Regions from separate parts of the Mesorhizobium sp. C268A genome, predicted to be linked through region 1. Evidence: riboswitches for the same ligand, from Rfam matches in the RefSeq annotation. Region 1 holds a riboswitch; each other region holds the start of a gene.
What was found. Region 1 has a riboswitch for cobalamin ahead of NKL06_RS29910 (DUF1636 family protein). Riboswitches for the same ligand answer to the same signal wherever they lie in the genome.

Region 1 (10,503 bases):
GGTGCCGGGCAGGATGGCGCGCAGGCATTCGAAGGCGCGGCCGAGCTGCCAAGGGCGCGCCTTGCTGATCGGGTTATAGAGCGCGATGACGAAGCCGGCGCCGGCCGCCGCCAAAAGGCGCAGCTCGATCAGATCCCACGGTTTGAGATTGTCGGACAGCGAGATGGCGCAGAAATCATGGCCGAGCGGCGCGCCGATGCGGGCGGCGACAGCCAGCATGGCGGTGACGCCCGGCACGACAGTGACATCGACGGTGCGCCATTCGGCCGGACCGGCCTCGATCGCCTCGCAGACGGCGGCCGCCATGGCGAACACGCCGGGATCGCCGCCGGAGACGACGGCGACGTCATGGCCGTCCGCCGCCTTTACCAGCGCGTCCTTGGAGCGGGCGAGTTCCTCGCGATTGTCCGAGGCGACGCGGGTCTGGTCCGGGCGCAGCTCCAGCCGGTCGAGATAAGGCTTGTAGCCATAGAAGAACTTTGCCTCGGCGACGGCGCGGCTGGCTTGCGGCGTCACTTGATCGGCATTGCCGGGCCCAAGGCCGATGACGGTGAGGCGGCCGCTCATGGCTTGGCTCCCATGACGCCAGGCCGGCCGGACCAGCCGGCAACCAGCACGATGGCGAAATAGGGCGCCTTGTCGTCCGGCTTGTCGGCAAGCCTCATCGTGATGCTGCCGGCCATGGTGCCGCGCTCGACATAGACCGCGCGGGCGAGCTTGCCGGTGGCCTCCAGCGCCCGCCTGATCTTGGGCAGGTTGCGGCCGACCTTCATGATGACGGCGGCATCGGTGTCGGCGAGACGGCGTGTCAGTTCGAATTCGCTCATCGTGCCGGGCAAAACCGTCAGCACATCGTCGCCCTGGACGATCGGCACGCCGGTCTGCGACCAGCAGCCCGACATGGCGGTGACGCCGGGGATGACTTCGGTCGGGAAGCGATGGGCGAGGCGGACATGCAGGTGCATGTAGGAGCCGTAGAACAGCGGGTCGCCTTCGGAGAGCACGGCGACCATGCGGCCGGCTTCGAGGTGTTCGGCGACCTTCTCGGCCGACTCCTCGTAGAAATCGGTGATCTGCGAACGGTAGTCGTCGTGATCCTTGTCGATCTCGGTGGTGACGGGATAGAGAAGCGGCAGTTCCAGCATATCCGGCCGGAAACGCGCCTCGACGATGGCGCGCGCGTTGCTGTTGTTGCCGCGCTTGGCGAAATAGGCGACGACATCGGCCTCGGCCAGGACGCGCGCGGCTTTCAGCGTCAAGAGTTCGGGATCGCCGGGACCGGTGCCGACGCCGACGAGGCGGCCTTTTGCCAGATCTTCTTTGACAGCTGCGTTCACAGGCCGGGCCTCGCCAGCGAATTGAGCGCGGCTGCAGTCATGGCGCTGCCGCCAAGCCTGCCGCGCACGATGGCGTAGGGCACGCCATAGGAATTCTGCACCAGCGCATCCTTGGATTCGGCGGCCCCGACGAAGCCGACCGGCATGCCGATGATCGCCGCCGGCTTCGGCGCGCCGTCGCGCAATTTTTCCAGGAGATAGAACAGTGCCGTCGGCGCATTGCCTATGGCGACCACCGAACCGGCCATAAGCTCGCCCCACAGATCGATTGCCGCCGCCGAGCGGGTGTTGCCGATCTCCTTGGCAATGTCGTGCGTGCGCGGGTCGCGCAAGGTGCAGATCACCTCATTGCCGGCCGGCAGCCTAGCGCGGGTGACGCCATGCGAGACCATTTCGGCATCGCAGAAGATCGGCGCGCCGGCCGCCAAGGCGCTGCGGGCGGCGGCGACGAAATCGCTGGAGAAAACAAAATGACTTGATGCTTCGACCTGGCCGCAGGCATGGATCATGCGGATGGCAACGTCGGCCTCGGCCTCGGAAAAGCGGGACAGATCGGCCTCGGCGCGGATGATGGCAAAAGAGCGCTCATAGATGGCGTTGCCGTCATGGATGTAATCGTAGGCGGCCATGCTTATTCCTGTCGGTAGCTTTCGGCGATTGCCGCCGGCCCGAGCCTTGTCAGGCAAGCGGCGGCGGTTTCGCCCTGAAATCGTGCGCTGCGGACCATCGCCGCGACGCGACTGATGCTGCGTGCGGCGTCATAGCCCGGCCTGTAGCCCGCAGGAAGGGCCTTTGCCGTCGCGTTCACGACAAGTCCGGCTCCGTTTTCGCCGCCGACGATTGTTAGCGCGGCAGAGCCGGGGTGAGCGCAGCCCTTGGCGCAGCCGGAAATGTGCAGTGTGAAGTCGAGGATATCAGCGTTTTCGGCGGCGATTGTCTCGGCAATATCGCGCGTGGTGATGCGGCCGGATGCGCAGGCAGGAGTGCCGGGGCAGGCGGCGATGCGGGTGCGCGGGTCGGCGGCGGTGGTAACGAAGCCAAGGGCGGCGGCGGTGGCTCGCAGGGGGTGGTTTGCGGACGACGGTTGGCCGAGGAACAGCAAGGCGCGGCCGGGGGCGAGGCGGATTTCGGCGGTGCCGAGGGACAGGGCGCTTTGGGCGAGGGCGATGAGTTTTTCGGCCGGCATGCTGCCGAAGGGGAGGGCTATGCCGAGAGCGGTGGTGTCGTTGGATAAGGGGAAAAGACCGATAGGCCGGCGATCCTGCACACCCCCCTCTGTCCTGCCGGACATCTCCCCCGCTTGGGGGGAGATTGCGTCTTCGTGGGCGATTTCGCCAATTTTCAGCGTCGAAAGTGGAGAGCCGCCGGCGACCCTGCTGATCTCCCCCCTTGAGGGGGAGATGTCCGGCAGGACAGAGGGGGGTGCGAAGGAATGCCAGCTTGCGAGAGAGGCCAATTGCCTCTCCGACAAATCCCGAGAATGTGCGTCACGCCCCTTCTCGGCAACCATCCTCAGCACAGCAACCGCAATATCGCGCGCTGCATCCTCATCGGCCGTCGCAAGCGGCCTCGCGCTTTGGCCATCGCCGGCAACAGACAAAGCCCACAGAACGCTAGCGCTGAATCGCACCGCCTTCAGCCTGACATCGGCCGTCACCCCATCCATCGTCAACTGCCCGCCGCCATCGACAACCACCGAAACCTTCGGCCCGAGCCTTGGCGTCAGCCCAGCTTCCTCGACCGCAGCCCTGACCCGCTCAGCCAAAGATCGCGGATCGGCAATCTCCCGCGGATCGATGCCAGCCAGCGGCCCGGTCTCGACCGGCACGCCGGTACGCACTGCAATCCCCAGTGCATCGACCTCCGCCGCCAACAGCACCGCACTTTCCGCCGTCAGGCCGCGTATCTGCAGGCTGCCTCGTGCGGTCACTTCCATGATGCCGTTGCCGCGCTTCAAGGCGGATTCGCAGAGTCCGATCAGCGACTTGGGGGAAAGCCCTCCAGCAACCGGGTTGAGCCGCACCAGCAGGCCATCGCCGGTCTGCATCGGCGCCGAGAGAGCCGGACAGGCGCCGCGGCGCGAGAAGGCGTTCATGCCGCGACTCCGAGCGCCTCGGCCTCGGCGATCAACGCCGCGAGATCGTCGTCGATCGCGTTGCGCAAGGGATGCCACAGCCCGCGCCGGCGCGCCGACAGGAAGCGTTCGGCGATGACTTTGGCTGCGGCCGGGTTTTCGCGCAGGATGAAAGCGCGAACATTGGCGTCGCCGACATAGGCGTCATGCACAGCCTCGATCACCGCGCCTGAAATGGCGTGGGTGGTTTCGGCGAAACCGATGAGACGGTCGACGGTCTCGGCGAATTCCGAGGCGCCGCGTGGGCCGTGCCGCATCTGGCCGGCGATGAAACGCGCATTGACGGCTCGCGCCCGCACAACCCGCGACACAGCCTCGCCGACCGAGCGCGGCTGCGGCTTTTGCGGGTCGGTGGTGTCGAGCACGATGACGTCGGCATTTCGGCCGAGCGTCGCAAGTGCAGCCGAAAAGCCGCCGATGAAGGCGACGTCGGCGGAGCCCTCGAGAATGTCGCGGCCGGGATCGTCGCCGGTGTGGACGAGCAGATCGGCCTCGGCGATGCGGGTCTCGAAAGCGCCGGGGGAGGCAATGCCTTCGCCCTCGGCGCCGCCATAGGCATGCGATGTCGCATCGAGATAGGCGCGGCCGATTTCTTCGCGCCCGACCCAGTCGCCGCTGGACAGCAGGTCCTCGACGCCGGCGCCGTAGGTGCCGGGCGAGGTGCCGAAGATGCGCGGGCCGATCTTGCCATCGGCGCGGGTTCTGGCGGCGAGCGGGTTTTCCGAATCGTCCTCGTCGCGCGCGGCTACGGCGTTGGCGGCGGCGTCGATCAGCGCGATCTGGGTCGGGAACATGTCGCGGAACAGACCCGAAATCCGCCAGGTGACATCGACGCGCGGGCGACCGAGCGTGGCCGGCGGCAGCACTTCGATGCCGGTGATGCGGCCGGTGGCACTGTCCCATTGCGGCCGGCAGCCCATCAGCGCCAGGCCTTGCGCGATCTCCTCGCCGCCAGTGCGCAGCGAGGCCGAGCCCCAGAGGTCGATGACCAGCGAGCGCGGCCAGTCGCCATGCGACTGCATATAGCCGCGCACGACTTCTTCTGCCGCCGCCTTTCCCAGATCGTAGGCGGTCGGCGTCGGCATGGTGCGCGGGTCGGAGGTGAACAGGTTGCGGCCGGTGGGCAGCACGTCGGAGCGGCCACGCGCCGGTGCGCCCGCCGGACCCGCCTTGATGTGACGGCCGTCGAGCGCGGCAAGAAGTGCTGCTTTCTCGGCCTCCGCGCTTTGCACGCGCATGGCGTCGGGCTCGTCGTCGGGAGCGCGGCCATAGATGTGCAGGCCGTCCTTGATGGCGAAATCCTTGAGGTCGCAGAGCCAGGCGTCGATGCGGCGCAGCGCCTCGTCGGGCGCATCGGTTCCGGCGACGCCGGCTTCGGAGGCGAAGCCGGTCTTTTGCGCCGTGTCGACGATCAGCTTGGCCAGACGATCGCGGCGGCGGCGGTCGAGGCCGTCGGCCTGGGCGTATTCGTCGACGAGGCGTTCGAGCTTGTGCTGCCCTTCGTCGAGGCCGGCACCGGTCAACGGCGGCGGCAGATGGCCAAGCGTGACGGCGGCGATACGCCGCTTCGCCTGCGCCGCTTCGCCGGGATTGGAGACGATGAAGGGGTAAATGACGGGCAACGAGCCGGTGACGATCTCGGGGAAGCAGTTTTGTGAGAGCGCTACCGTCTTGCCGGGCAGCCATTCCAGCGTGCCATGAGCGCCGACATGGATGAGAGCATGGATGCGGAGCGATTTGCGCAGCCACAGGCCGAAGGCGATGAGGTTGTGGCGGGGAGGGAGCGTCGGGTCGTGGTAATCGGCGCGGCGGTCGGCCGAGCGGCCACGGTCGGGGGCGAGAGCGACAGTGATGTTGCCGAAGGTGGCGGCGCGGAAGGGGAAGCCGCTCTTACCCTCCCCCTTGTGGGGAGGGTGGCCCGCAGCGCCGGGTGGGGGTGGTGCACCGCTACCCCCACCCCGTTTCGCGCTATCCGCTTCGCGAATGTCGCGAACCGACCCTCCCCACAAGGGGGAGGGTGAAGGAGCGCCCCATGCCGCCTCGACTGCAGCCAGTGCCTCAGCCGGCAAATCCTTTGAGAAGTCCAGATACTCATCCAGCCCCAGCCCACCATCGCTCCGCCCCAACGCATCCAGCAGCGCACGCGGCGTTTCTGGAATCCCGTCAACGCGATAGCCCTGCTCCTTCAGGTCATGCAGCATGGCCAGCACGCTGGACGGCACATCCAGGCCCACTGCATAGCCAGTGCGGCCGGGCGCGCTCGGATAGTCCGGAATGAGGATCGCCAACTTACGCGTCGCGCGGGGCGTCTGCTGCAACCGTGTGAACGCCGCTAGCCTGTCCGCCACTTGCGCCACGCGATCCGGTTCCGGGCGGTTGGCGAAAGCGCGGTGGCCGAGCGCCGGGTCGGTCTCGCTCTCGCCCTTGAAGGAAATCGCGCCGGCAAGGATACGGCCGTCGAGTTCGGGCAGCACGACATGCATGGCGAGGTCGGCGGGCGCCAGGCCGCGCTGGTTGTTGTCCCAGACGTCGCGGCGGGTGGTGGCGACGATGACCTGGAAGACCGGCACGCCGGCGCGGTCGAACAGGGTTTGGACGCCGGGTTCGGCGCCGGAGGCGAAGGCGGTTGCGGTGATGATGGCGGCGGGGTTGAGCGAGGCCAGTGCGGTTTCGACGAAGGCCAGGGAGGTCGGGTCTTTGAGGCTGGAGACGAAGATCGGGACCGGTCTCATGCCGCGCTGGCGGAGTGCATCAAAGAGGGCATCGATTGGCGCGACATCGGCGGCCAGCAGCATCGAGCGGTAGAAGAGGATGGGGATGATGGGAGAGTTGATGTTGTCTGCGCCGAGTTCCCGCCCACCCCCCTCTGTCCTGCCGGACATCTCCCCCGCAAGGGGGGAGATTGTGCTCTCATCGACGCTTTCGCCAATCGGGGATGTTGCAGAGGAATCTATTATCGGCTGGGCAGAAAAAGTGCCGAGGTCCGCGCCGGCTGATCTCCCCCCTTGCGGGGGAGATGTCCGGCAGGACAGAGGGGGGTGTGAAGGAACGCCGACATCGGCAAAATCCAACTTGCCTACGACGCCGCGGCCAGGCTCGTAGTAACCAGCTTTCGGCACGCTGACCGGCTCAGCCGCCGCCGCATCCTGCCCAGCCAACCCCGCCAGCCGTTGCATCAGTGCTGCCATATTCTCCGGTCCGCCCTCGCGGAAATAACCAAGCAGGCCGTCCAACTCCGCGCGGGGCAGCGTCGAGGCTTCGATCAGCCTGAGGTCCTCGTCATGGCTTTCACCAGGCAGCAGCGCCAGCTTGATGCCACGTTCGCGAGCAGTCACCGCGAGTTGGTCGCAGCCATAGCGCCACCAGTCATAGCCGCCGAGGATGCGCACCAAGATCACCTTGGCCTGGCGGGCGACGCTGTCGATCCAGAGGTCCACGGACATGGGATGACGCAGGTCGCGCAACGCCGCCAGCCGCATCGACGGCAGGCGGGCGGCATCGGCCTTCCAGGCCGCCGCGAGGCCGGCGAGGTCGCTGTCGGTGAAGGACAGCGCCACGATATCCGCCGGCGTCTGCCGCAGATCAACCGGCTCGGCGAGATCGTCGAGCGAGGCGGAGGTCGTGGTGAGTATGTGCATCGCGGCTCGTGCCTGAGATCAACCGGCGAGTATACGCTCGATCGCCGGACGGTTCAGCCCCTTCAGGCCAATGACGACGAGACGCGAGCGGCGATCGTCCTCGGCCGTCCAGGCGCGGTCATAGTAATGGTTGACGCGTGGGCCGACGGCCTGCAGCAAAAGCCGCATCGGCTTGCCGCCGACATCGACGAAGCCTTTTACACGCAACACGTTTTCCTGTTCGGCGGCGGTGGCGACGCGCTTGGCCAGGTCGTCGGGATTGGCGATCGAGGGGATGTCGACGATGAAGGTGTCGAAATCGTCATGCTCATGATCGAAAGCGCCGTCGTGATGCGACTTGCGGTTCTCGATGTCGTCTTCGACGGCGAGACCGAGGCCAAGCAGCACCGACGGGTCGACCTTGCCATGCCCGGTCGGCACGATCTTCACGGCGCGGGCGGAATGTTCATTGATGATGGCGTTGGCGCGGGCAGAACCGGCGGCGTCCATCAAATCGCTTTTCGACAGGATGATCAAATCGGCGCAGGCGATCTGGTCCTCGAACACTTCTTCGACAGGATCGTCATGGTCGAGCGTCTCGTCCTGAGCGCGCTGTGCCTGCAAAGCGTCCATGTCGTTGGCGACGCGGCCTTCGGCCAGCGCCGGGCCGTCTACCACGGCGATGACACCGTCGACGGTTACCCGGCTCTTCACGCTCGGCCACTGGAACGCCTGGACCAGGGGCTTGGGCAGAGCCAGGCCCGAAGTCTCGATCAGGATGTGGTCAACCTTCGGTGTCAGCGCGAGGATCTTGTCGAGGGCGGGCACGAAATCGTCGGCGACTGTACAGCAGATGCAGCCATTGGCCAGTTCGACGATGTTTTCCTCGGGGCAGGTGTCGATGCCGCAGCCTTTCAGGATTTCCCCGTCGATGCCGATGTCGCCGAACTCGTTGACGATGATCGCGATGCGCTTGCCGCCGGCATTTTCCAGGAGATGGCGGACCAGCGTCGTCTTGCCGGCGCCGAGGAAGCCTGTAACGACAGTGCAGGGAACACGGGAGAGGTTGGCGGCCGGGTTTGAAGCGTTCATCGTCAGTCCTTCAGCATGTCGAGGGGTGGGATGCGGGCAACGAGGCCGCGCTTGAGGCTATCGGGCCGGCCGCGCCACGGGATGAGGCCGTCGGCCGAAGTCGCGAAGAGCTTTGCGCCGGTAACGAGGTCGGCGCCGCTGGTTGCGGTCAGATCGCCGAAGACATAGCTCCAGCAGCCATCGCGCAGGATCGCGGCGCTGAGGCGGCGCTTGCAATTGCCGAGACATTCGGCGGTGCGGACCCGGATATCGCCGGCAGCGGCGCGGCGTGTGTCCTCAGCCAGCAATTCGCCGGCGCGCGGATGGGCGTCGGAACCGGTCTCATCGCGGCAGGAGGCGCAGACGATGACGGTCACGCCGGTCAGGGCGTCGTTGTCGCCGGACGCAATGTCCGTTGTGCCAGCCGAAAAACTGCTGTTCTGGTCCAAAAACCGTGCTCCTTGCCCGGAAACCCGCCAGGCGATCGGATACTTTGTCTCAGACGGCAGGTCTCCTGGCTCGCGAGTCATTGCCTTGGTTAGCCGCCTTCCCGGTGTTACCCAGTGGCTTTCGGCCTTGGCTCTTCGCTTACAGTTGCGGGGACAGCCGCGGATTTGGGATTTTTTCGTCCCGCACCGCATTCCCTCTTGGCCCTTGCCGTTGCGGGCAGGGGACCGTCTGGAGCGGATTTAGGCTTTTGCAGGCAGCGGTGTCAACGCACGGCTACGACATGGCGATGTCGGCAGGGGCTGTCATGTCCCGGCTTCCGGCAGTGCCAGGATGACCTGTCGGATAGCTTGATAGCCATCGCTATAGTCCCAGTCATGACCGACAGCCAGATTCTGTCCCTCATGCCAAACCGCGTTGTCCAGAAGGACTTCGGCACTAATCAGCGTGCCCTTCAAGCCTGCCAGAAAGGTCCGGACAAAATGGCTTCCGGGGGGTACCGAAGCTGTGAACAGCTTTTCCAGCTTGGCATAGAATGCTGGATAGCCTGGTGTCAGCGAGCATAGCTCGGTTGTGGCCTGGGAAATGACCGGGCCGCTATAGATTTTCCAGCGGGCATCTTTTCGCCAGATCTTCCAACTGGCGCTGCTTCGCTGCCAAAGCTCTATTTCGGCCTGCATGTTCTCGCAGACGTGATCGGCCAGTCCCTCAATGGCCACATGGAAAACACCACGGAGAAACTTTTCAAACGCCTGGTTCAGTTCCTGTTCGCGCGTGTCGCCGAAGCCAGCAAAGGATTCAATGACCGGCTGAACATCAAGCAGCGGAGAAAAAATGTAGATTTCCAGGACCAGCCGGTCAGAACTCGTCTCGAACACCTCAGCCTCAAACCGAAGCTGCTTCGATTGGAGCATGACGTCCCTATCTCTGCGGACTGCATCTATTCCATGCGCAATGAGGGCGCCATGGATCATGTCGAGCACTTTGTCCGATGCCATTGCACAACCTACGAGGCTTATTGAGGCGTCTATGACAGACGCTGCAAGGGTTGGCCATCTCTCTCGCTAGCCAATGCCGGCCCCAGATTGCCGGCCGGCGTCACTTCGATGCGCTCAAGGCCAAGCCAGCCCTGCATCTCCTTTAGTTCCTCGAAAAGCTGTGCGGTGGTCTCAGGCGGTGCGCCTGCTTCGGCATAGGCGGCGTGGACGCGTAAGACACTCGCAGGCCGGTCGGCCTTGAGGTCGACGCGGGCGACGATCTTGTCGCCGAGCAAGAAAGGCAGCACGTAATAGCCATATTGCCGCTTGTCGGCCGGGGTGTAGATCTCGATGCGGTAGCGGAAATCGAAGAGACGCTCGGTGCGCGCGCGCTCGAAGACCACCGGATCGAAGGGGGCCAGCAAGGCGCGGGCCTCGATCTTTCGCGGCAGGCGGGCGTCCCTATAGAGGTAAGCCGGCTTGTCCCAACCTTCGACGTTTACCGGCAGCAACTCGCCCATCTCGACCAGTTCCTCCAACCGGCCCTTCATGTCGGCCGGCGACAAGCGGAAATAATCGCGCAGGTCACCCGACGTCGCGATGCCGTGGGCGCGGGCAGAAATGCGCAGCAATTCGCGGTGCGCGTCCTCGGCCGCCGGCACCGGCAGATCGAGGATCGCCTGCGGCAGCACGCGCTCGGGCAGGTCGTAGAAACGCTCGAAGCCACGGCGGTGCGCCGTGGTGATGCGTCCGGCCCAGAACAGCCATTCGAAGGCGTGCTTGGCGTGGCTCCAGCCCCACCAGCCGCCCGAACCTTTCTGGCCTTCCAGTGCCGAAGCGGCAATCGGGCCGCGCTCGGCGACCGCGCGGTAGATCTCTTCGATATAGGCGGCGTGCTCGCGGCCCCATTTGGCGAGGCC
Region 2 (10,503 bases), on a different contig from region 1:
CACCCGCTCCGAAAAAGGTTCGGTGATCGTGCGCGGCGACGAGACCGTCACCATCCAGGCGACGACGATCCGCGAACTGGTCGACACCACTGGCGCCGGCGACTTCTATGCCGCCGGTTTCCTCTACGGCTACACCACGGGGCGCAGCCTGAAGGATTGCGGCGATCTGGGCTCGCTGGCCGCCGGGCTGGTGATCCAGCAGCTCGGGCCGCGGCCGCGGCAGAACCTGCGCAGCGCGGCTGAACAGGCTGGGTTGCTTTAGGTGGGCGAGCAACTAACAGCTGCCCTACTGAGCGATCATCGCGGTGGCCGAAACTGTGTCAAACCTCGCTTATATCGACAGCCATTCGCTTCCAAGATCTGACCGAGTGCTGCTGCGTAGCTCGCTCGAGAGGTGCAAGGCCACGGCCAGACGCAATGCCAAAAAAATTTCCTATAGGTATCGATCCGAAGCAATTCGCACAGTGTGCTGCGGATTCGCTTGCGGCGCAGAAAGCCTACGTTTCCCAGCTGAAACTTGGTGCAGCAAAGCTAGTTATCAGCGTCGATCGGCCGGCTACACCAAGGGCATCGACTCAGCGGACTTCGTTTAGACAACAGCCGGGTTATGGTGCCTGCGGATGACTTCCACTATCTCGGCTTGGGATGGATCAGCGAGGCCAGAATGCCTTCGTATCGGACTGTGTAGAATTGCACACCGCACTGGAGCGTGCACTGGATAAAACCGGGGTTCTGCCGACCGTATGATGCGAATATGAAGCACGCGAGCTTTGCCTGCAATTCCGCGTTCCTCAATGCGGAGCACCTGGCGACGAGATACTTAGTTTGCTGCCTGAATGAGGTCTAAAACGGCTTATCGGGACTAAGTAGCGCCGTGCAGCGCCGCCAATCGGCGGACGGAATATTTCACAATGCTAGACAAAGGCGTAAAAGTGCGATCACATAACGACATAAACATTTCGTTATGCGTCATTGACAAAAGAGCGAACTGCTGTGATTGTCTGCGTGTCGTGGTTCTCGCGTGCGGCGCTGCCGCAGCGGAGCTAAGAGGGAAGCCGGTGCGATGCCGGCGCTGCCCCCGCAACTGTTAGCGGCGAGCCAACCCCAATCACGTCACTGAGGCGAATACCCTCAGGAAGACGGGTAGAGGCTATGACCCCGCGAGCCAGGAGACCTGCCACGCGAATTACGTCCACGGGCGGGGTGTCTCGGTGGCCGCTGCAACCCGGCGTTGATGCCGGCCTGCTAGCGCCTTCCTTGTCACCGACGCCCCAATCATCGGGGTATGACATGACTGTCTCTCAGCAAATTCCTGTAGCAACGCTCGGCGTGCCGCGCTTCGGTCGTCGGCGAGAACTGAAATTCGCGCTTGAAAGCTACTGGTCCGGAACATCGTCCGCTGGCGACCTTCTCACGACGTCGAAGGCGCTCCGTGCCGCTAGCTGGGAAGAGCAGCGCGATCGCGGCGTGTCGAAAATCCCGTCGAACGACTTCTCGCTTTACGACCATGTGCTCGACACCGCAGCCATGGTCGGGGCCGTTCCATCCCGTTACGGCTGGAATAGCGGCGAGGTCCCACTTGACATCTACTTCGCAATGGCGCGCGGCAACCAGGGTCAGACGGAGGATTGTGGACACGCTGGTTACCAGGAGGAGGCTCATGGACCTGGTGTAACCGCGATGGAAATGACCAAGTGGTTTGACACCAACTACCACTACATTGTGCCGGAACTCGATGATGATCAGACGTTCGCCCTCTCGTCATCGAAGCCGGTCGATTACTTCCTCGAGGCTAAAGCTCTCGGCATTCACACACGCCCAGTCATCCTTGGACCCATCACCTTCCTCAAGCTGGCGAAATCGCCTGCCGAGGGGTTCGGTCCCATCGCGCTCCTACCGCGGCTGCTGCCGGTTTACGAGCAGCTTCTGGAGAGGCTGAAGCTGTCGGGAGCCGACTGGGTGCAGATCGATGAGCCAGCGCTTGTCCTCGATCTGAACCCGAACGAACGAGCTGCGTTCGAATTCGCCTATGGCCAGCTGTCGAAAGCCGCGCCCGAGCTGAAGATCATGCTGGCTACGTATTTCGGGTCGCTGGGAGACAATCTCGAAACCGCGATTTCTCTGCCCCTGGCCGGCCTGCATATTGATCTCGTGCGCGCTCCCGAGCAGCTGGAAACGGTGGCTCGGCTCGCTCCGAAGGATCTGGTGCTCTCGCTTGGCTTGATCGATGGCCGCAACGTCTGGCGTGCGAACCTGCCCGCCATTCTCGACCGCATCAAACCGATCGTCGCCGGCTGGCCCTTGGACCGCGTCGAGATCGCGCCTTCTTGCTCGATGCTGCATGTGCCGATTGATCTGCGCATGGAGACGGAACTCGACGCGGACATCAGGTCGTGGCTCGCCTTCGCGGCCCAGAAGACCGACGAGCTGGTCTTGCTAGCCGGGGCCCTGTCCCAAGGCAGGGATGCGGTGGCAGGCGCGTTGAAAGCGTCTGCCGAGGCTGCCGCCACGCGCGTGACATCCACGAGGATCCATGACCCGCTTGTTCAGGGGCGGATCGCTAGCATTGAGGACAGCGCGAAGCGACGAGAGAGCGCTTTTGGCGAGCGCTCCAGAGTCCAGGCCGGCTCACTCGGGCTGCCGCCGTTCCCGACGACGACCATCGGGTCCTTCCCGCAGACGCCGCAGGTACGCAAGGCGCGGGCCGCTCATGCGAAGGGCCAGCTGAGCTATGTCGACTATGAGACGTTCCTGAAGAAGGAGATCGAGGCTGCAATTCGCTGGCAGGAAGAGATCGGGCTGGACGTGCTGGTGCATGGTGAGTTCGAGCGAAACGACATGGTACAGCATTTCGGCGAGCAGTTGTCCGGCTTCGCGCTCACCCAGCATGCCTGGGTACAAAGCTATGGGTCGCGCTACGTGCGTCCCCCCATCATTTTCGGCGACGTATCGAGGCGCAATCCGATGACAGTGCGCTGGTGGCAATTCGCCCAGTCGCTTACGGAAAAGCCCGTGAAGGGAATGCTCACAGGCCCAGTCACCATTCTCAACTGGTCTTTTGTTCGCGACGACGTACCCCGCTCCGAAGCCTGCCGCCAGATCGCGCTCGCCATCCGCGACGAAGTGACGGATCTCGAAAGATCCGGCGCAAGGATGGTCCAGATCGATGAGGCCGCGTTTCGCGAAGGATTGCCACTGCGCCAATCTGACTGGAAAGTCTATCTCGACTGGGCTGTCGAATGTTTCCGGATCGCTTCAACGGGTGTAAAGGACGCGACTCAAATTCATACCCACATGTGCTATTCGGAGTTCAACGAGATCATTCACGCGATCGCTGGAATGGATGCGGATGTCATTTCGATTGAGACGTCGCGCTCGAAGATGGAACTGTTGGACGCCTTCACGAGCTCCAAATATCCGAACGAAATCGGTCCTGGCGTCTATGATATTCACTCACCACGCGTCCCGGAAGTCGGCGAGATTTCGGACCTAATCATGCTTGCCCGCGAGCGACTGTCCGACGGCCAACTGTGGGTAAACCCGGACTGTGGCCTCAAAACACGCAAATGGGAGGAGGTCCGCCCTGCCCTCATGAACATGGTCGCTGCAGCGCGCGCGCTCCGGGAGAAAGTGGCCTGAGGCTTCTCCTTCCTCACCGTGTGGTGAGCTACCGGCTGGCTCCTGTCGGCCGTGAACATGCCAAACCGGCACACTCTTGGAAATGAGCCACTCGGCGCAAATGTGCAATTTCCCTACGGCACGTGTCTTAATCCCGCAGAAATATAAATGTGGCACTACGCTATAATATTGGTTCCTTGGGGACATACAGGCCCCGCGCCTCGAACAAATCGGACACGCGTCGTTTCTCAAAGTAGACTGCTTGGCGCGTTCGCTCAGGCAGCGACAAGATGGACGTCGCAATTCGTGTCGCCAAGTAAAAATCGCCAATCATTTTCGATTGCGAGTCCGCAGCCGATTGGCCCTTATTTTCCTGAGATCTGCGTTACAGGCCGGGGCGTTGTCGCCGTTTCTGAGGGTAAGATGGGATAGGCGACGTCAGGTGCCTCTCCGGTCAGCGAGTTGAGGAAGGCAACAAGCAGGTCAACTTCTTCGTCCGCCAGTACTACGCCGAGCTGGGTGGTCCCCATAATGGCGACGGCCTGTTTCAGATCCCAAACCTTGCCCGAATGAAAGTATGGCGCGGTGAGTGCAACGTTGCGCAGCGGCGCCACGCGGAAGACATAGGAATCGTCGGCTGCATTGGTGACCTCAAATCGGCCCTTGTCTTTGTCCGGCAGGACTTCGGCGCTGGGCCGTTCCACGAGGCCGAATGGGTAATAGGCTTGCCCACCAACGTTGATGCCGGCATGGCAGGACGAGCAGCCTTTGTCCATGAAAAGCACCAGGCCCTGTTTCTGTTCGGAAGTCATGGCAACCTCATCACCATTCAGGAAGCTGTCGAACGGGGCAGGTGTGACCAGTGTCGCCTCGAAGGCTTCGATCGCCTTGGCGAAGTTGTCGAAGGTGACCCGATCGGCTTCAGCCGGAAAAGCTGCATCGAACCACTCGACATATTGCGGCATGGACTTGAGAGTGGCGATGAGTTGGCCCGGTGTATTGGCCATTTCGATCCCGGCTTGGACCGGTCCCTTCGCCTGAGCCTTCAGGTCTTCGGCACGACCATCCCAGAACTGGGCGATGTTGAAGACAGCGTTCAGTACAGTCGGCGCGTTGCGCTGTCCCTTCTGCCAACCATGGCCAATCGAGGTTTCGTGATTGTCGTCGCCGCCGGTGGCCAGGTTGTGGCATGAATTGCACGACAAGACGCCTGACGCCGAGACGCGTGGATCGAAGAACAGTGCCTTGCCGAGAGCGATCTTTTCCGGGGTGATCGGGTTGTTGGCGACTGTCGGCGTGGTGGATGGCAAAGCCGTGAAGGTGGCCAATGCCGTATCTCTGAGGTCGGTGGGGATCGAATCCGCAGCAAAGGCGGTGGGTGCCAGCAAGGTCACAGCCATCGTACTGAATAGGATTTTCATAATTGGTCTTCCTGCGTCGTCCACGCAGCCATTATGCGATCTGCGGCTCATGAACGCCCTGAGCTAGATCAGCTTGAGGGAGAGGACGGGGTCTCACACCTGTTTTCGCAGCTGAGCTGGGACCTCTTGGAAGTGATCGCTCTTCTCGATTGGACTTCAGGGAGGAGGAGTATCCCTGGTTGGCAACCGGTTTTATGCATCAAAGCACGCCCTGAGGGCGGCTTCGTAGATTCGGTCACTGCGATCTTCCAGCCAAGGTTGAGAAAGTCGACAGCATCCGCAAGACTGGCAATCTCTTGCACGATGTGCGCTGCACGCCTTGCGAAAAGTGAGCTTCTGAACCGTCAGGGTTCATTCGTTCCTCCTGACCTGCTGATTGCGTGAATCGACCTTATCGACACCCGCCGACTGCACATTGTGATGTCACCAGCGATGGCGGTTTCAATACCTAAGCAGCGACGGTCTATGTGACAGTATGGATGTGGTATCGGAATAGGCGTTCCGCCTTTGTGGACCGTCACACCGGCATATAGCTCCGCTTCTACGAACATCCCATCACGCGAGGAAAGACATGGCCAACACGCGCAGTATCGCCAATCTAGCCCTTTGTGTCGACGGCGCCGCGCTTGAGCAGGTCCACCCGCTGTAACTGCCTCACCTTGATCCACAGATCCTGGGCGCTGACCACGTTGTCGTCATCATTTGACGGGCGGGGGGCATTGGCCCATAAGCGAGCCAACGCAAACTGTGCGGTTGCCAATGCGTAATGAAGTGAATTGGAATGATCTTCGGTTTGCGAAACACGCACGTCCGACGCAGCTTGCGTTGACACAGGCGGTTTTAGGCGCAATAGCACCTCCGCTGGCCTATTTTGTGGAGTTCAATTGTGGTTCGGCCAAAGGCGCGGGGCGCCGGACCGGCCCCTTGTAAACGTAATCAAAGAGAGAGAGACCCTGCATGGAAGAAATCTTACCGCGCATCGCCACTGGTGCCGGCATCGGCCCGGCTGTCGCAGAGAAGGCCGTTGGGTTAATGCTGGGTTTCCTGCGGAGCCACGCGGCCGACGGTCCCGGCGCGCGCATGATCGAGGCCATTCCGGGAGCTTCGGAATTAGTAGCGAAGTATCATGGCGACGACCCAGAGGGTGGCGGCCTTATGGGGCTCGGGCAGCAATTGATGAGTGAGGGTCTCAGCATGGCAAAGATCGCCGCCCTCGCCAACGAGACGATCGCCTGCGCCAAGGAACATGCCGGCGACGAACTCGTGGACGAGGTCCTCAATTCCGTTCCTGGCCTTCCCCAGTTTGTCTGATTAGCGGCAGCCGGGGGCGCATGACCTTGTGCGCCCGTGCCGGCCCGTTTGCGCAGCAGGCATTCTCCGCCGGGCGTTCCGCACCGATCTCGTGAGACCACCAACCGCCGGGCACGCGGAGCGAGCGTTGGAGTACTTCATTCGTCTATCGAAAAATCAACTTCAGGCGATTCGATGTGTATAATTTCTGGCGGTAAGGGTTTATCCTGAACGCTTTCGATGAAGCCCGCGAGATAGGCAAACGTATTGTATTTCTCGAGGACTAGCCGCTTCGCCTCTCTTATTGCGCCGCGACGTTCCTTCCAGAGGTCTGAGTTGATAATTTCTTGAATTTTTTGGATTACGTTCTTGTCCTCTGGGTCAATCAGAACCATAGAGTCCGAAGGGAAGAACCTCGTGATTGCCGGGCTGCCGTAATAGATCGGCATTGTTTCAGCGACGAAGCAGTCCATAAGCTTCTCTGTAAAATAGTAATCAGCACGAGTATTCTCGAACGCTATACTGTAGCGATAAGGTGCGAGTGCGTTCCATTTATCTCCAATCAGCCGAAAACCTCGGCCGAACAGGTCAAAATCGAGCTCCTTTCTTAGCCGTTCCAGAAACGCCAGCCGATACCGATGTCCTTTAAGCAGGGCGATGTTACTGGTAATCCATGAGAGCCGAAGTGGCTTATCCATGACTTCGCTGACCAGAAGTTGGTCATATGTCTTGTTTACAGACCAAGACCGAGTGATCGGTGGAGACAAAACGAATCGGCGAGCTGCATTCTGCCGAGCAACCAGCTCTGCGTCAGACGTCAGGACGATAGTATTTTTCCCCTGCCCTTCATGAAATGCACGATGAGCTTTCGTCGGCGGTTCGCCGATTGCAAAAATTGTCCTGTTGGGGCTCGCCTCGATATCAACAGGGAGCCCAAAAAGAGAAGCAGAGTTAAAGACAATATGCCAATCGGGCACGAAGGATGTCGTGCGTACAAAAGCGACATTGTTCCAGATTCCACTGCCCTTTGGAGTGAGGTGGTGGATTGCATCATCCAAAACGCCCCAAGAATCTAGACATGTAGCAACAATGGGCGCCGGGCGTTCCGTCAACAATTTGGCCGACAAAGCAGTTCCACTCCCTTCACTCGTGAAGGTACTCAATCGCCATTCAGGATTGCGGTAACATCGGGCAGCATAAACCTTCCGGGACCTGCTGTCGAGGCAATTGTCGCTTTGCACTTGACCAGGTTCTTCCTCGCTTCGTGTGGTGATTAGGCCGGCTGAGTGGCAGCATGCGTGCCTAAGGAGTTCGCAGCCGGCGCTGCCTAATGGTACGTTTGATCGTCTTCAGGCGGTTGATCAGCCCTTCCGCCTCGGCCGTTCTCCACGGCAGTTCAATGGCATCGCGAACGGAGTCAACGTCACGGAGGTAGGACCAGACCGAAACGCGTGATGGCGATGAGCCGGGTGACGCCAAGTCGACAAGTGCCGAGCTTGCCCAACTCACAGGCCCCGCAAAATGCCGCGGAAGGGCATGGCAAGCCTGCGCATAGTGGCAAACTCATGTCATCCCTGCTTCAGGACGTCGACCTTTCTGGCCTGGTTGATCGTCAGCACATCCGGAGGCTTCATGCAGAGGGCCTCGGCGACTACCGGCGAGATCACACGGCCGGTCGCGGCATTCTGTATGAGGACGCGTCGCTGGCTGGTTGATGCGTATGATTGATGCAGGCGGCTCACTGTCCTTGCCCGGCCTCTCGGCGCGGCGCCAACTTGCGAGAAGCCGCTCCAGATTCGAGAAGCTGCCGGTCGCCGCGCTGTTTGATATCGTGGAACAGGTGTCATCCGCAGCCATTGCCGCCTCTCCAGGACCGGCTAAGAAACGCCTCGAAATACATTGATGTCCTAGGTTTATCAGCGGCGGTTCCCAGCCCCTTTGCAAGAGCGGCTCACCGGCGATGAACTTACATCACTTTGGCCATTGCCAATGAACGTTTGTTCCATCGTCCCTGACGCCCACCATCAAGCGACCACTATCGCTCGATTTCACAGCGCGCTTAGCCTTGAGGCTACTAGCGACTTCGGCGCTAAGTTAGAGCGGCACGCGCCACGCACCTCGGCAGGGTCGCCAACAACGAGTGGCTCAGCTGTCACGCCGCGAAATATGGCGCATCGATGTCGCTTCTGGACGAGCATTGGCAATAACGCAGTCAGAGACATTGTTGCTTTCAGCGGCAACCGGCCCTATGAAGCGACGCTTCGCTGACTATGTTTCACCGCCTGGAGAGTTTCATGACAGAAGAAGCCGGAAAAAACGTCGACACCCTCATTGAGCTTGCCGCCGATGTCGTGTCGGCCTACGTGTCCAACAATCCGATCCCGGTGGGGGATCTCCCTGCCCTCATCGGCCAAGTGCATGCGGCTCTGAGAGCGACGGCCGGAGGTATCTCTGCACAAGAGCCGGTTGCCCTTACGCCTGCAGTCCCGATCAGGAAGTCGGTGACACCGGACTACATCATCTCCCTTGAAGACGGGAAGAAATTCAAATCTTTAAAGCGCCATCTGTCGACCCACTATGGGCTGACGCCGGGTGAATATCGGGCCAAATGGGGCCTGCCGGTGGATTATCCCATGGTGGCGCCGAACTACGCCGCGAAGCGTTCGTCACTGGCGAAAACGATGGGGCTCGGCCGCAAACCGAAAGCGCCGAGAGAGCCGGAAGCGCCGGTGCCGACGAAGCGAACTCGCAAGAAGGTCGCGGCTTGATTGCGGCAATTGAAATTCCTTCTGCAGCGTTGCAGCCGTCGGCTTAATCTGGGCGTCGCATAAAAAAGGCGGGGCCAACCCGCCTTCTTTCCAACAACTTGTTTCATGAGGAATTCGCGACCCATGCAGCAATCTGCTGCCCTCACTTTTTGCTCGTCCCTATCGAGCGGCAGTGAGCACTTCCGGGCCTACACGCCCACTCTTGCGACTTCGCAGGAGAAAATTTCAACCAGCTTTGCTCAGGCTGCCAGCTGAGGACTTGCCAGTGCGGCGGTCCTGCTCGATCTCATAGTTGATCTTCTGGCCGTCAGCGAGGGTCGAGAGGCCCGCGCGTTCGACAGCGGAAATGTGGACGAAAACATCCGGACCGCCATTGTCGGGCTGGATAAATCCAAACCCCTTGGTGCTATTGAACCACTTTACCGTTCCAGTCGTCATATGCTTGTTCCTTCTTCTACAATGCACGTCCGCGGCCATTAGGCCTGTCCGAGTCATAGCCGAGAGTTGGGCGCAGCAAAAAGCGAAAAATTGTTAAGCCCCGATCAGCTGGCGCACTCCATTGTGGGCGTAGCCGCCAGCAAGCACTGTCCTACACTACCGCTCGAGCGTGGCCGGAAGCGCCCAATTTCTTCCAACGCTCCTCAGCGCCACGTCGATGGCTCGTGTTTGGAGGCGCGGGACGTAAGGCCGACCGCTGCTCGTGCCGCCAGGTCAAAAGGCCGGGTAGTTCACGGAGCTGCCTTCGTGCATAACACCTTGGGAGCGCCTTAAGGAGTTTCGAGTTGGATTGTTTCAAGAGGGTCGAGGGGTTGATCGATGCGACCAGCGTGGAAGCAATCGATAGCGCGCGCGTTTTGCTGGACCAGTTCAAGGGCAAGTCAGAAACAATCGCCCAAGCGATTGACGGCTTCCTGCTTGATTTCATGACCTTGCTGTTTGTGGTAGAAGCCACCCGCGAGCAGTTCCACAATCCGGCGAGGCGGTTAGCGCGCATCAGATTGAGCAAGGTAAGGCTGTTACTCACGCGATGCTCTTGACCTAAGCGACCACTCCGCCAGGCATGCATTTGCAGCCGAGCGCACCAGGCGGGCATGAAATCAATCGCGACCGCTAAATTCTGCTGTTTGGTTCCCAGGGACGACGGCAAGCGCGGACAGCTTCCGTGCTGCTGTCCTGCAGCGGCAAATGTGCTGCATGCCCCCATCCAAGGCGAGCTCGACGTTTGTTTCTTACGTTGACCAAGGTCCCGCGAAAACACTCCCCTTCCGCAGCAACTCATCACGTTCAACGGCCTCGCGGCAGGCCATCACGCCAGAAGAGAGCAACGGCATCGTTTTTCCCGCCCAGTCCTACGACCTCGTTCTCCAGCGCCTCGCGAATGTCGCCACCCGCCGTTTTTTTCAGGT
Region 3 (10,503 bases), on a different contig from region 1:
GACATCGTCGAGCATGGCAAGCGCAAAGCCCGCCTCGCGGACACGGGCGATCCAGTCGACCATGTCGCCGCGACCGCCTTGCGGGTCGATGATCGGACCGACGGCCTCGGCTACCTCCCGGCGGATCATCATCGTCGTGCGCGACCAGCCCGCCACGGCCACGTCCTGTTGCACATCGGGCTTGTCATCGCGAAACGTCCGCCAGTGGGCAAAGACTCCTGCCGTCGCGGGAAACCGCTCGAAATGCTCCAGCTGCCTTTCGATCTTGGTCGGCAGCCACAGATCGTCCGCATCGAGCGTGGCGACGAAGGGCGTCGCCAGCGCGGCGATGCCCCTGGTGGTGGCGCTGCCTGGTCCGGCATTGTCCTGGCGCAACACCTGCACCGGCATGCCCAGCGCATTGACCACCGCGACCGTATCGTCGGTCGAGCCGTCATCGACGACGATTATGGCGTCGGGCTGGACCGTCTGGGCCGCGACCGATCGCAGCGTCTCGGCGATGGTGGCGGTCGCGTTGAAGGCCGGAATGACGACGCCGTAGCTGGCCATCACAGGAAACGCCAATTCGCAAGTTCCTTGAAATCGAAGATGCCGTCGACAGGGTGCAAGGAGCGGTCGGCCTCGCGCCGTTTCATCGACTTGTAGACGGCGCGCATGAATTCGCGAAAAGGAACATCGGCCTGCCTGGTCATGTTGCCGGGATGGCGCCGGTAATAGAGCGCAACAGTGTCGGGCATCGTGAATTTCGGACCGCTTTCGAAAGTGCGCAGCAGATAGTCGGTGTCCTCGGCCTGGTGGAAATCCTCGTCGAAGCTGCCGATGCGTTCGACCAACCGCCGGACGAAGATAGCGGGAGACAGGTGAATGCCGCGAACCGTCATCGAGTGGCTGTCGGCTGTCGGCTCCAGCGTATCGTCATCTATGTCGTCGACCAGCGTCATGCGCGAATAGGTGAGCTCGAGGGTGGGGTCTGCGTCGAAACAGGTCAGATCCGCCTTGAAGCGGCCCGGCGGGGAAATGTCGTCGGAATCGAGAAACGATACCAGCCCGGTCTGCGGCAGCAATTGCCGCAAGCCCGCGTTGCGTGCCCGCGTCACCCCGGCATTCTGCTGCTGGAAAAGGCGAATGCACGGCGCCTCCGCGATCAGCGAGCGCACGACCGCCACCGAACTGTCGGTCGAACCGTCATCGATAACGATGATGTCGAGATCGGCGGCATCGCGCTGCCTCAGCAGCGAGCGCAGCGCCGAGCCGACATGGCGTTCGCGGTTGTAGACCGGCATGATCACGCTCAGCTTCACGCACGCATTCCAGGCTGTGATCTATTCATTCTTTCACCACTCTGCCGGGCGCTTGATCTCGAAAAGCCCCTCGACCGGGCGCCGCGACGGATCGGCCTTGCGCCGCCGCAAGGATTTCTGAATCACACGCAGATATTCGCGCACCGCCACATCCCTTTGCTTGGTCAAATTGCCGGGGTGGCGCCGGTAGTATACCGCGACGGTGTCGGGAAAAATGTGCTTTGGGCTGGTTTCGAAAATGCGCAGCAGATAGTCGGCGTCTTCGCCCTGCCGGAACTCCTCGTCGAAAGCACCTGTACGGTCGATGAGTGCCCTGCGGAGTATCCCGGCGCTAAGGCTGACGCCGCGCACGGTGGGACCTGCGCCGCCCCGTGCCGGCTGCAGGGTTTCGTCGTCCATGAGATCGACGCGCGTCATCAGCGAGTAGGTCAGCTCGAGCGCAGGGTCGGCCGCGAACAGGGGTAGGCCAGCCTTGAATCGTCCAGCCGGCGAGACGTCGTCCGAATCCAGGAACGACACCAGTTCGGTTTGCGGCAGCAACTGCCTCAGCCCTGTGTTGCGCGCGTTGGCCACGCCCTGGTTTGCCTGCTGGAACAGGCGGATGCACGACGCTTCCCGCATGATGGCGCGGACTGCTTCAACGGAGCTGTCCGTCGAGCCGTCGTCGACAACGATGATATCGAGATCGGCATCGTCGCGTTGCCTGAGCAGGGACCGCAACGTCGAAACGACATAGATCTCCCGATTGTACACCGGCACAATGATGCTCAACTTCATGCAGCGCCCCGAAGGACGAAATCCGCAATCGTGCCGGCGATCTCGCGCGGCTCGGTCCCCAGCGACAGCCGGTAGCATGGCAGATCGCGGGTAAGCTCGCTGAAAAAGCGAAAGCCCGCTTCCCGCTCGCCCGGCATCTGCACGATTCCTGACGGGGCCAAGGCGATCATGGCATCCTTGCGCGATATGGGCATGACCGAGCTTCTCGCACCTCCCCTGATATGGGGCACTATCAAAGCAATAATGTCCAGACTTGCAGGAGGTGGTCGAGGCGCGATCTCGTCGATGCGAAAGGCATGCTTGCCTTGCCAGTTCAGCGGTTGGTACGACTTTAGCCGACCCTCCAGCTTCAGCCGCTTGAAGCCCTCCGGATCCTGCTTGAGCGTGGCAAACAGCGGATAGGCCGTCACGCCCTCGGTCCGGTCGATCAGCACATAGTCGTCGCCGACGCTATCGAGCCCATTGAGCAGGCCGGCGACGACTGTTCCCGATTTTCCGGCTCCCCCGGAGCCCGCCAGCAACACGCCCTTGCCATCGATGCCCAGCGTGCCGGCATGGGTAAGCCGCATGCCGCGCGCCGCATATTCCCAATGCAGGAAGGCGCGCAGCGGCGCCGCCTGTTCCCATGGCGGAAAGGCGTCGGCCGACATCATCAGCTGCGCCCCGACATGGCGTTGCGGATCATGGAACTGCCAGAAATCGAGGTCATGATAGTAGCTGCCGCGCAATCCGGCCTCTTCCAGCCGGTTGGCAAAGGCATGATGGTTGTAATCGCCTCGGCCCCAGGTGGCCGGGGCGAGGACGCCATCGATGCCCGGGTGGGCGACGAAAATGCGGCAGCCGTCAGATGCAGACGGATTTTCCGGGGCCGGTATGAAGGCATGGCTCATGGCTTCCGCCAGCGTGCCATGGTCGAGGTGGACACTCAGCTCCAGTCCCGGCAACCGCACGCTGGCGGTAACGGGATAGAATGCGGCGGCGCTTTCCGCGGCCGCCAGCACATGGCGGGCATAATCCGGCAGGGTTTGCAGCGTGATCAAAGGCATGTGTTGGTTGTTCAGCGTCCAGAATTGCGCCGGGTCGCCTGATGCATGTCGCTCGGGGTGGCCCCGGTTTTGAGACGACGACATGCATAAAATAAAAGATCTAAACCGCGTCGCCTGAGTCCGTTCAAACGCGACGCGCTTTAGGGAAACGATTATGCCTGTTTCACCGCCGGCCAGCCGAGAGGTTCCTCGACCTCATGGATCGGGTCGACAATGATGAGATCGGCAAGGTCGTCATGGACATCGACCTTGAGCGGCTCATTGCTGGCAGCAAGCGCAGCCGACAGCTCGCCCGAAAGCGGTTGTGCCGGTGTTTCGGCTGGCGCAAGCAACCCGAAATCGAGCAGTCGGGCAACGAAGCTTTCGAGGTCGGCCAGGCTTGTTTTTGCGGCGCCCGCGGCAGCTCCGACCAGCGCTTCAGTGGCGACGCCGGACGACAAAGCCTGCCAGACCCGGCTGCCGGAATCGGAAAAGCCGAAATACTTGCCGTTCGAAAGATCGAGAACGACGGCTTCGCCATCGAATGATTCGAAAACGATGTCCTTGCTTGCGACCGCGTAGACCCGCTGTTGCATCGCTGTGTCCCCCGTCCCATGCGCCCTGAAGGGATGCGCCGGCTTCACGGTCTGCCAAGCCCTTCCTAAGTGCGTCTAAATCACTTGGCCGTTGGTTGGCAAGACAAAGACCCGCGAATACAACGCCTGCGTCGGCGACCGTTGCGGCGAAGTCGACCGGCTCAAGCCTCGATTTCGAGCGCCGACAATGGTTTCGAGCAGCAGGCAAGGATGAAACCGTCATCGATCTCGTGGTCGAGGATGCCGCCATTGTGGCTCATCTCGACTTCGCCGGAGACCTTCTTCACCTTGCAGGTGCCGCACAGGCCGAACTCGCAGGCGGCGGGAATCCGCACGCCCGAGCTGCGCGCGGTCTGCAGCACGGTCTGGCCGGCGACGCAGCCGGCGTCGACCTCCGAAAGCGAGAAGCGGATCGGCGTCACGGCTTCGACAGGTGCAGCGATGCCGTCCTCGACCGGGGAGGCAAACGGCGCCGGAATTTCCTCCACCACAGGCGCGGCAAAGCTCTCCTGATGGTATTTCGTCATGTCGAAGCCGGCGGCATCCAGCATGCCGCGCACGGCGCGCATGAACGGATCGGGGCCGCAGCAGAAGATTTCGCGCTCGCGGAAGTCCGGAGCCAGCAAGGGCAGCCGGATCGCGTCGATGCGGCCCATATGGCCGTACCAGCCTTCGCGGCTGGAACGTTCCTCGATCATGAAGCCGAGCGACAGGCCGGGCATATGGCCGCCGAGCAGTTCGAGTTCCTTGCGGAAGATGATCTCTTCGGCACGCCGCGCGCAGTTGACGAAACCGACATCGGTCCATGGCGCGCAGTCGTTCAGCCAGCGCAGCATCGACATCATCGGCGTCACGCCGGAGCCGGCGGAAATGAACAGGTATTTGGCCGCCGGGTGGCTGTGCAACGAGAAGTCGCCGGCCGGTCCGTAGGCCTTGACATGCGAACCGGGCACCAGATGGTCGAACATCCAGCGCGTGCCGATGCTGCCGGCCTGCGCCTTGATCGTCACCGCGATCGAAAACGGCCGCGATGGCGACGACGACAGCGTGTAGGTGCGCATCAGCGGCCCGTCCGGTGTCGGCAGTTCCAGCGTCAGGAACTGGCCCGGCTTGTAGCGGAACCAGGTCTGGTTGTCGGAGCGGAAGGTGAAGGTCTTGACGTCGGGCGCCTCGTCGCTGACGCCGATCACTTCCAGCACCTGCAGCCTATCGTTCCACGGCGCCATCTGGTCGAGATGGCGATAGAGCCCAAGATCCGTCATCGCATTCATCCTCTGGTCCCTCTTCGCCTGCTCCAGCTCACGCGACGCTGCGTAGCGCCGGCCGGCCGCCTTCGGCAAGGCGCGGGCCGATGAAGGCCGCGTACCATTCGACGAACTGGATCACGCCGCCCTCGTGCAGCTCCGAATAGGGGCCGGGCTCATAGGCCGGAGACAGGATGCCGAAGGCGTTTTCCTCGACGATGCGGCGGTCCTGGTCGTTGGTCTCGGTCCAGACATGGGTGAGCTCCTCAAGGTTGTAGTCGACCCCCTCGACCGCATCCTTGTGCACCAGCCACTTGGTCGTCACCGCGGTTTCGGTGGCGCTGATCGGCAGCACCCGGAAGGTGACCGCATGGTCGATCAGTATGTGGTTCCAGGTCGTCGGATAGTGGTAGTGCATCAAGGTGCCGATGCGGTCGGCGGCAACAGTGTCGGACAGGTTCTTCGTCACCGCGCGCTTTCCCGACATCGTGTAGCTGACGGCATCGCGCAGCAGCGGCGCGCGGGTGGCGCGGTATTGCCCGGCCGGATCGATGCGGAACTTGCTCGGCAGGCCCGCCGCCTCGCATTTCGCCCAGTGCGCCAGCATCTCCGGATCGCTGTCGGCGCCCTGCACGCCGGTCACCGTCGGCGCTTCGGGGAATGTCTTGCACAGCTCTGGATGATTGCCGGCGCAGTGATAGCATTCGCGGTTGTTTTCCCAGACCAGCTTCCAGTTGCCCTTCTCGATGATGGTGCTCTCGAAGGCGACCTTGGCTTCATTCAGCCGGTGCGGCTTGAGGTAGGGCTCTATCATGGCGCGCATCGGCGCAAAGTCGGCAGGTTCTTTCGCCAGGCAGATGAAGATGTAGCCGCCGACGCTCTCGCAGGCGACGGGCTTCAGGCCGAACTGGCTCTTGTCGAAACCGTCGGCCATCTGGCGGGCAAACAGCAGCCGGCCGTCAAGCTCGTAGGTCCACTGGTGATAGGGGCAGACAAGCTTTGCCGCCATGCCCTTCTCAGTGTTGCAGACACGGCTGCCGCGATGGCGGCAGGAATTGTGAAAGGCGTTGATGTTGCCCTTCTGGTCGCGGACCAGCACCACCGGATAATCGCCGATCTGCACGGTGATATAGCTGCCGGGCTTCGGCAGTTCGCAATCATGGCCGATGAACAGCCAGTCGCGATACCAGATAAGCTCCATGTCGAGCTTGAAATAGTCCGGGTCGGTGTAGAAGGGCTGTTCCAGCGAAAAGCCTTGCTTGCGGCCGTTCAGGAGCCTCAGCATGTCGTTGCGCGTATCCATAGTTCTGTCCTCGTGGTTTAAGGACTGAACTTGGTGGTGATGGAGGAAGGATCGGACGCAGGCCGGCGCGGCGCCGGACATGCACTATCCACCTCTTGACCGCCCACCGCGATCAGTCGAGTCTATGCATCTCGGGCTGGTTTCCGGGCTCTGGAGTTGTCCTTGCGGACCATCGCGACACCTTCCCAGGCTCTTGCCCAGTGGTCTCCCGTTGCGACTTCAACTCCACCACCGTTGCGGGGGCAGCGCCGGATTCTGACCGGCTTCCCAATTCTCCGCTGCGTCGTCACGAAGCGGCACCTGAGATGCGATCATCTAATCACGGCAGCGATCGCGACGTCGGCATGAAAGCGACATCGTATCCATGCGGCGCGACACGCGCGGCATACGCCCCGCCGACCACCGAAGGGCTGAGATCCTGTCTTGCGGCGCTATCATCGCCGTTTCGAATCGCTGCGGATCCAGTTCCGATCGGGGGCAAAAAGGGCTCAACGGTATCGAAAAGTTACTATTAGCAATCTCTAATCGAACCGAACGGTTCGTTTCTGTTGACAATGCGTGCAGGACGGTGTGAACGACGGCCCGGAAACCGACACCGGAGCGAACCACTCGGTTCGACATAAGCAACTGAAAACAATGCGATAAATGACCATAGAGGAACTTCCTGGCACAATTTCAAGGTGCAGGACCGTGGTCCACACGGAACAACTTCGTGATTGGAAACCAGCCTATGGCTTTCCCACATCGGGGCTGTCCGAACGACGCGAATTCCTCCCAAGACACGCCGCTAGACGGACAGACAAACTGGAGTCCTAAAAATGAAAAAGATCATCCTCACTGCCGCAGCCGTTTTGGCGATCACCGGCAGCGCCTTCGCCGGTAGCGACAATTACGGTTCCAATGGTGCGAACCAGCCAGCCGTCTCGGTCGACAGCTCGTATACGGCTTCCATTCAGAAGCCGGCGCACGCTGACAAGCAGCCTGTCGTTCAGGGCGCCGACCGCGACCTCTACGGCAATCGCTGATCCCGACCAAAGAAGGGCGGCTAACCCGTCGCTCTCGGGATCCCAAAAAATTCAGGAGTATTTGAAATGAAAAAGATCATCCTTGCTGCCGCCGCCGTTTTGGCCATCTCCGGCAGCGCTTTCGCCGGCAGCGACAACTACGGTTCGAACGGCGCCAACCAGCCTGCGATTACGTCGACCGATAGTGGCCATACGGCTTCGGTTGAGAAGTCGGCTCCAGCCGAGCAGGCGCCTGCCCACGGTGCCGACCGTAACCTTTTCGGCCGCTAAAAGCCGGTTTCCAGCACGTGGCGGGCTTATCCGCTGCAGCTGGCAGCATCAGAAAAATTCAGGAGACTAAAATGAAGAAGATCGTTCTCGCCACCGCAGCCGTTCTGGCTGTTTCGAGCGCTGCCTTTGCCGGCAGCGACAATTATGGCTCCAATGGCGCCAACCAGCCGGCCGCTGCCGTCGACACCACCCGCACTTCGTCGACCGGCACCAACTCGGCGGTCTACAAGCTGCTGAACTCGTCGGACGACCAACAGAAGTTCGTTCCTCAGAGCAGCGACAGGGATCGGTTCGGCAACAACTAACAGCCGAAGCTTAAAAAAGAGTGGCGGGCCTGGCCCGCCGCTCTTTTTTCATGCCTGTACGACGCAGCTATCTCAAGCCGCCTTCACTTCCACCGGCTTGAGCGAGAAGGAGTGCCCATCGGCGTCGAAGATGTGCAGGTCCCCGGCATCCGCGGTCAGTCGCAGCTTTGCCCCGCGCTTGACCTCGACATTGCCGGGCAGCTTGGTCACCAACGGCAGGTCGGCGCGGCCGATATCGACATAGACAAGCTGCACCTCGCCGAGTTGCTCGACATAGTCCACCACGCCCTCGAAAAGATATTCCGCGCCGGTGGCGGCCGACAGATCCTCCGGCCGCACGCCGAAGCTGACTGCCGCACCCTTTGCTGACGCCGGCGTTGCGATCGGCACCGTTGCCTTGCGGCCGCCGACATGGCTGACGATTGTCGGGTTGCCCGTCCTGTCGATTGTCGCCGGCAGGATGTTCATGGCCGGCGAGCCGATGAACTGGGCAACGAACAGATTGCCGGGCTTCTTGTAGAGGTCCATCGGCGTGCCGACCTGCTCGATATGGCCGTCCTTCAGCACGACGATGCGGTCGGCGAGCGTCATCGCTTCGACCTGATCGTGGGTGACGTAGATCATGGTCGTGGCAGGCATCGATTCCTTGAGCTTGGCGATCTCGATGCGGGTCGCGACGCGCAGCGCCGCGTCGAGATTCGACAGCGGCTCGTCGAACAGGAACACTTTCGGATTGCGCACGATGGCGCGACCGATGGCGACACGCTGGCGCTGGCCGCCCGACATCGCCTTGGGCAGGCGGTCGAGATATTTGGTCAGCTGCAGGATTTCGGCGGCCTGCCGCACCCGCTTGTCGATCTCGGCCTTGCTTTCCTTGCCGATCTTCATCGAGAAGGCCATGTTGTCGTAGACGGTCATGTGCGGATAGAGCGCATAGGACTGGAACACCATGGCAATGCCGCGCTTGGAAGGCGGCACGTCGTTCACCACCTCGCCGGCGATCTTCAGCTCGCCGGAGGTGATCTCCTCAAGCCCGGCGATGGACCGCAGCAAGGTCGACTTGCCGCAACCCGACGGGCCGACGAAGACGATGAACTCGCCCGACTTTATGTCGAGGTCGATGCCGTGGAGAATGTGCAGATTGCCGTATGATTTCTTCACCTGTCTCAGCGTGACATCGGCCATAATTTCCTCCCAGTGATTTCCCTAGAGAACCTGGATTTCCTCAAAAAATCCAGCTTCGTCAAAAACTCAGTCGATGCGCCCGAACCAGGCGCCGTAGCCGCCGAGGCGGATGGAACCTGTGCCGGATTGTCCCGAAAAACCGTGCCCGGCCAATGGCAGCAGCGCCTGACCACCGAGATCGACCTCGGCCGGCTTGCTGGCCAGATTGAAGACGCAGACGATCTGCTCATTGCCCTCACGGCGGGTGAAGGCGACGGTGTCGCCCTCGCTTTCGATGAACTCGATGTCGCCTTTGGCCAAGGCCGGATGCTGGCGGCGGAAACCGAGAAAGCGCCGGTAGTGCTCGAGCAGCGAGGCCGCGTCGCCCTGCTGAACATTGACCGCTTGCGACAAGTGCTTGCCCGGCACCGGCAGCCAGGGCTTGGCCGTCGAAAAGCCGGCATTGCTGGCGGTTGCATCCCACACCATCGGCGTGCGGCAGCCGTCGCGGCCCTTGAATTCGGGCCAGAAGCGAATGCCGTAGGGGTCCTGCAGATCCTCGAACTGCAACTCGGCTTCGCCCAGCCCAAGCTCCTCTCCCTGATAGAGGCAGACCGAACCGCGCAGCGACATCAGCAGCGCCGAGATAACCTTCAGATAGGCGGCCGGGTCGGCCTCGTCGGCGGCCCAGCGCGAGGCCGGACGCATCACGTCGTGGTTGGAAAAGGCCCAGCACGACCAGCCGTCGCTGGCGACCTTGCCGAAGGCTTCCAGCACCTGGCGCACCTTGGCGGCGCTGATCTTTTCCGGCGCCAGGAAATCGAAGGAATAGCACATGTGGACGCGTTTGCCGCCGGCGGTGTAGGCGGCGACCACTTCCAGCCCACGCTGCGAATCGCCGACTTCGCCGACCGCGGCGGCCGCCGGATATTCGTCGAGCAGCGCCCGGAACCGTTCGAGGAAGGCAAGGTTTTCCGGCCGGCTCTTGTCGTAGATATGGTCCTGGTAGTTGTAGGGATTGACCGCAGGTGCTGTCTGGTCGTTGCGCTCTTCGGGCGGCAGCGGCGGATTGTTCTCCAGCCCCTGGCTGTGGAAGTAGAAATTGATGGTGTCGAGGCGGAAGCCGTCGACGCCGCGCTCCAGCCAGAAGCGGGTGACGTCGAGCAGCGCGTCCTGGACTTCCAGATTGTGGAAGTTGAGGTCCGGCTGCTCGGACAGGAAATTATGCAGATAATATTGCTGGCGGCTGGTGTCCCACTGCCAGGCCGAGCCGCCGAAGATCGACAGCCAGTTGTTGGGCGGCGTGCCGTCCGGCCTGGCGTCGGCCCAGACATACCAGTCGGCCTTGGGATTGCTACGGCTGGCGCGGCTCTCCTTGAACCATGGATGGTTGTCGGCGGTGTGCGACAGCACCTCGTCGATCATCACCTTGAGGCCGAGGTGATGGGCTTCCGCAACCAGCGCGTCGAAATCGGCGAGCGTCCCGAACATCG

Region 2: another riboswitch for cobalamin. It lies ahead of metE (5-methyltetrahydropteroyltriglutamate--homocysteine S-methyltransferase); the one in region 1 lies ahead of NKL06_RS29910 (DUF1636 family protein).
Region 3: another riboswitch for cobalamin. It lies ahead of NKL06_RS14360 (aromatic ring-hydroxylating oxygenase subunit alpha); the one in region 1 lies ahead of NKL06_RS29910 (DUF1636 family protein).

Annotation. Positions count from the first base shown of each region.
Region 1 is NZ_JAMYVX010000003.1:626,226-636,728, reverse strand. It holds gene NKL06_RS29940 (precorrin-3B C(17)-methyltransferase) at 1-567, opposite strand, end outside; gene NKL06_RS29935 (precorrin-2 C(20)-methyltransferase) at 564-1,337, opposite strand; gene NKL06_RS29930 (precorrin-8X methylmutase) at 1,334-1,966, opposite strand; gene cobG (precorrin-3B synthase) at 1,969-3,432, opposite strand; gene cobN (cobaltochelatase subunit CobN) at 3,429-7,109, opposite strand; gene cobW (cobalamin biosynthesis protein CobW) at 7,128-8,180, opposite strand; gene NKL06_RS29910 (DUF1636 family protein) at 8,183-8,608, opposite strand; cobalamin riboswitch at 8,647-8,853, opposite strand; gene NKL06_RS29905 (DUF6348 family protein) at 8,912-9,604, opposite strand; gene NKL06_RS29900 (winged helix-turn-helix domain-containing protein) at 9,634-10,503, opposite strand, start outside.
Region 2 is NZ_JAMYVX010000001.1:2,259,547-2,270,049, forward strand. It holds gene NKL06_RS10900 (adenosine kinase) at 1-262, shown strand, start outside; cobalamin riboswitch at 995-1,196, shown strand; gene metE (5-methyltetrahydropteroyltriglutamate--homocysteine S-methyltransferase) at 1,291-3,639, shown strand; gene NKL06_RS10910 (cytochrome-c peroxidase) at 3,984-5,039, opposite strand; gene NKL06_RS10915 (hypothetical protein) at 5,997-6,350, shown strand; gene NKL06_RS10920 (glycosyltransferase family 10 domain-containing protein) at 6,488-7,492, opposite strand; gene NKL06_RS10925 (Ros/MucR family transcriptional regulator) at 8,624-9,097, shown strand; gene NKL06_RS10930 (cold-shock protein) at 9,323-9,535, opposite strand; gene NKL06_RS10935 (hypothetical protein) at 9,880-10,134, shown strand.
Region 3 is NZ_JAMYVX010000001.1:2,980,697-2,991,199, forward strand. It holds gene NKL06_RS14330 (glycosyltransferase family 2 protein) at 1-564, opposite strand, end outside; gene NKL06_RS14335 (glycosyltransferase family 2 protein) at 549-1,301, opposite strand; gene NKL06_RS14340 (glycosyltransferase family 2 protein) at 1,335-2,078, opposite strand; gene NKL06_RS14345 (hypothetical protein) at 2,075-3,124, opposite strand; gene NKL06_RS14350 (PqqD family protein) at 3,277-3,699, opposite strand; gene NKL06_RS14355 (FAD-binding oxidoreductase) at 3,861-4,961, opposite strand; gene NKL06_RS14360 (aromatic ring-hydroxylating oxygenase subunit alpha) at 4,999-6,246, opposite strand; cobalamin riboswitch at 6,364-6,565, opposite strand; gene NKL06_RS14365 (DUF680 domain-containing protein) at 7,065-7,271, shown strand; gene NKL06_RS14370 (DUF680 domain-containing protein) at 7,338-7,541, shown strand; gene NKL06_RS14375 (DUF680 domain-containing protein) at 7,613-7,846, shown strand; gene NKL06_RS14380 (ABC transporter ATP-binding protein) at 7,919-9,031, opposite strand; gene bglA (beta-galactosidase BglA) at 9,098-10,503, opposite strand, start outside.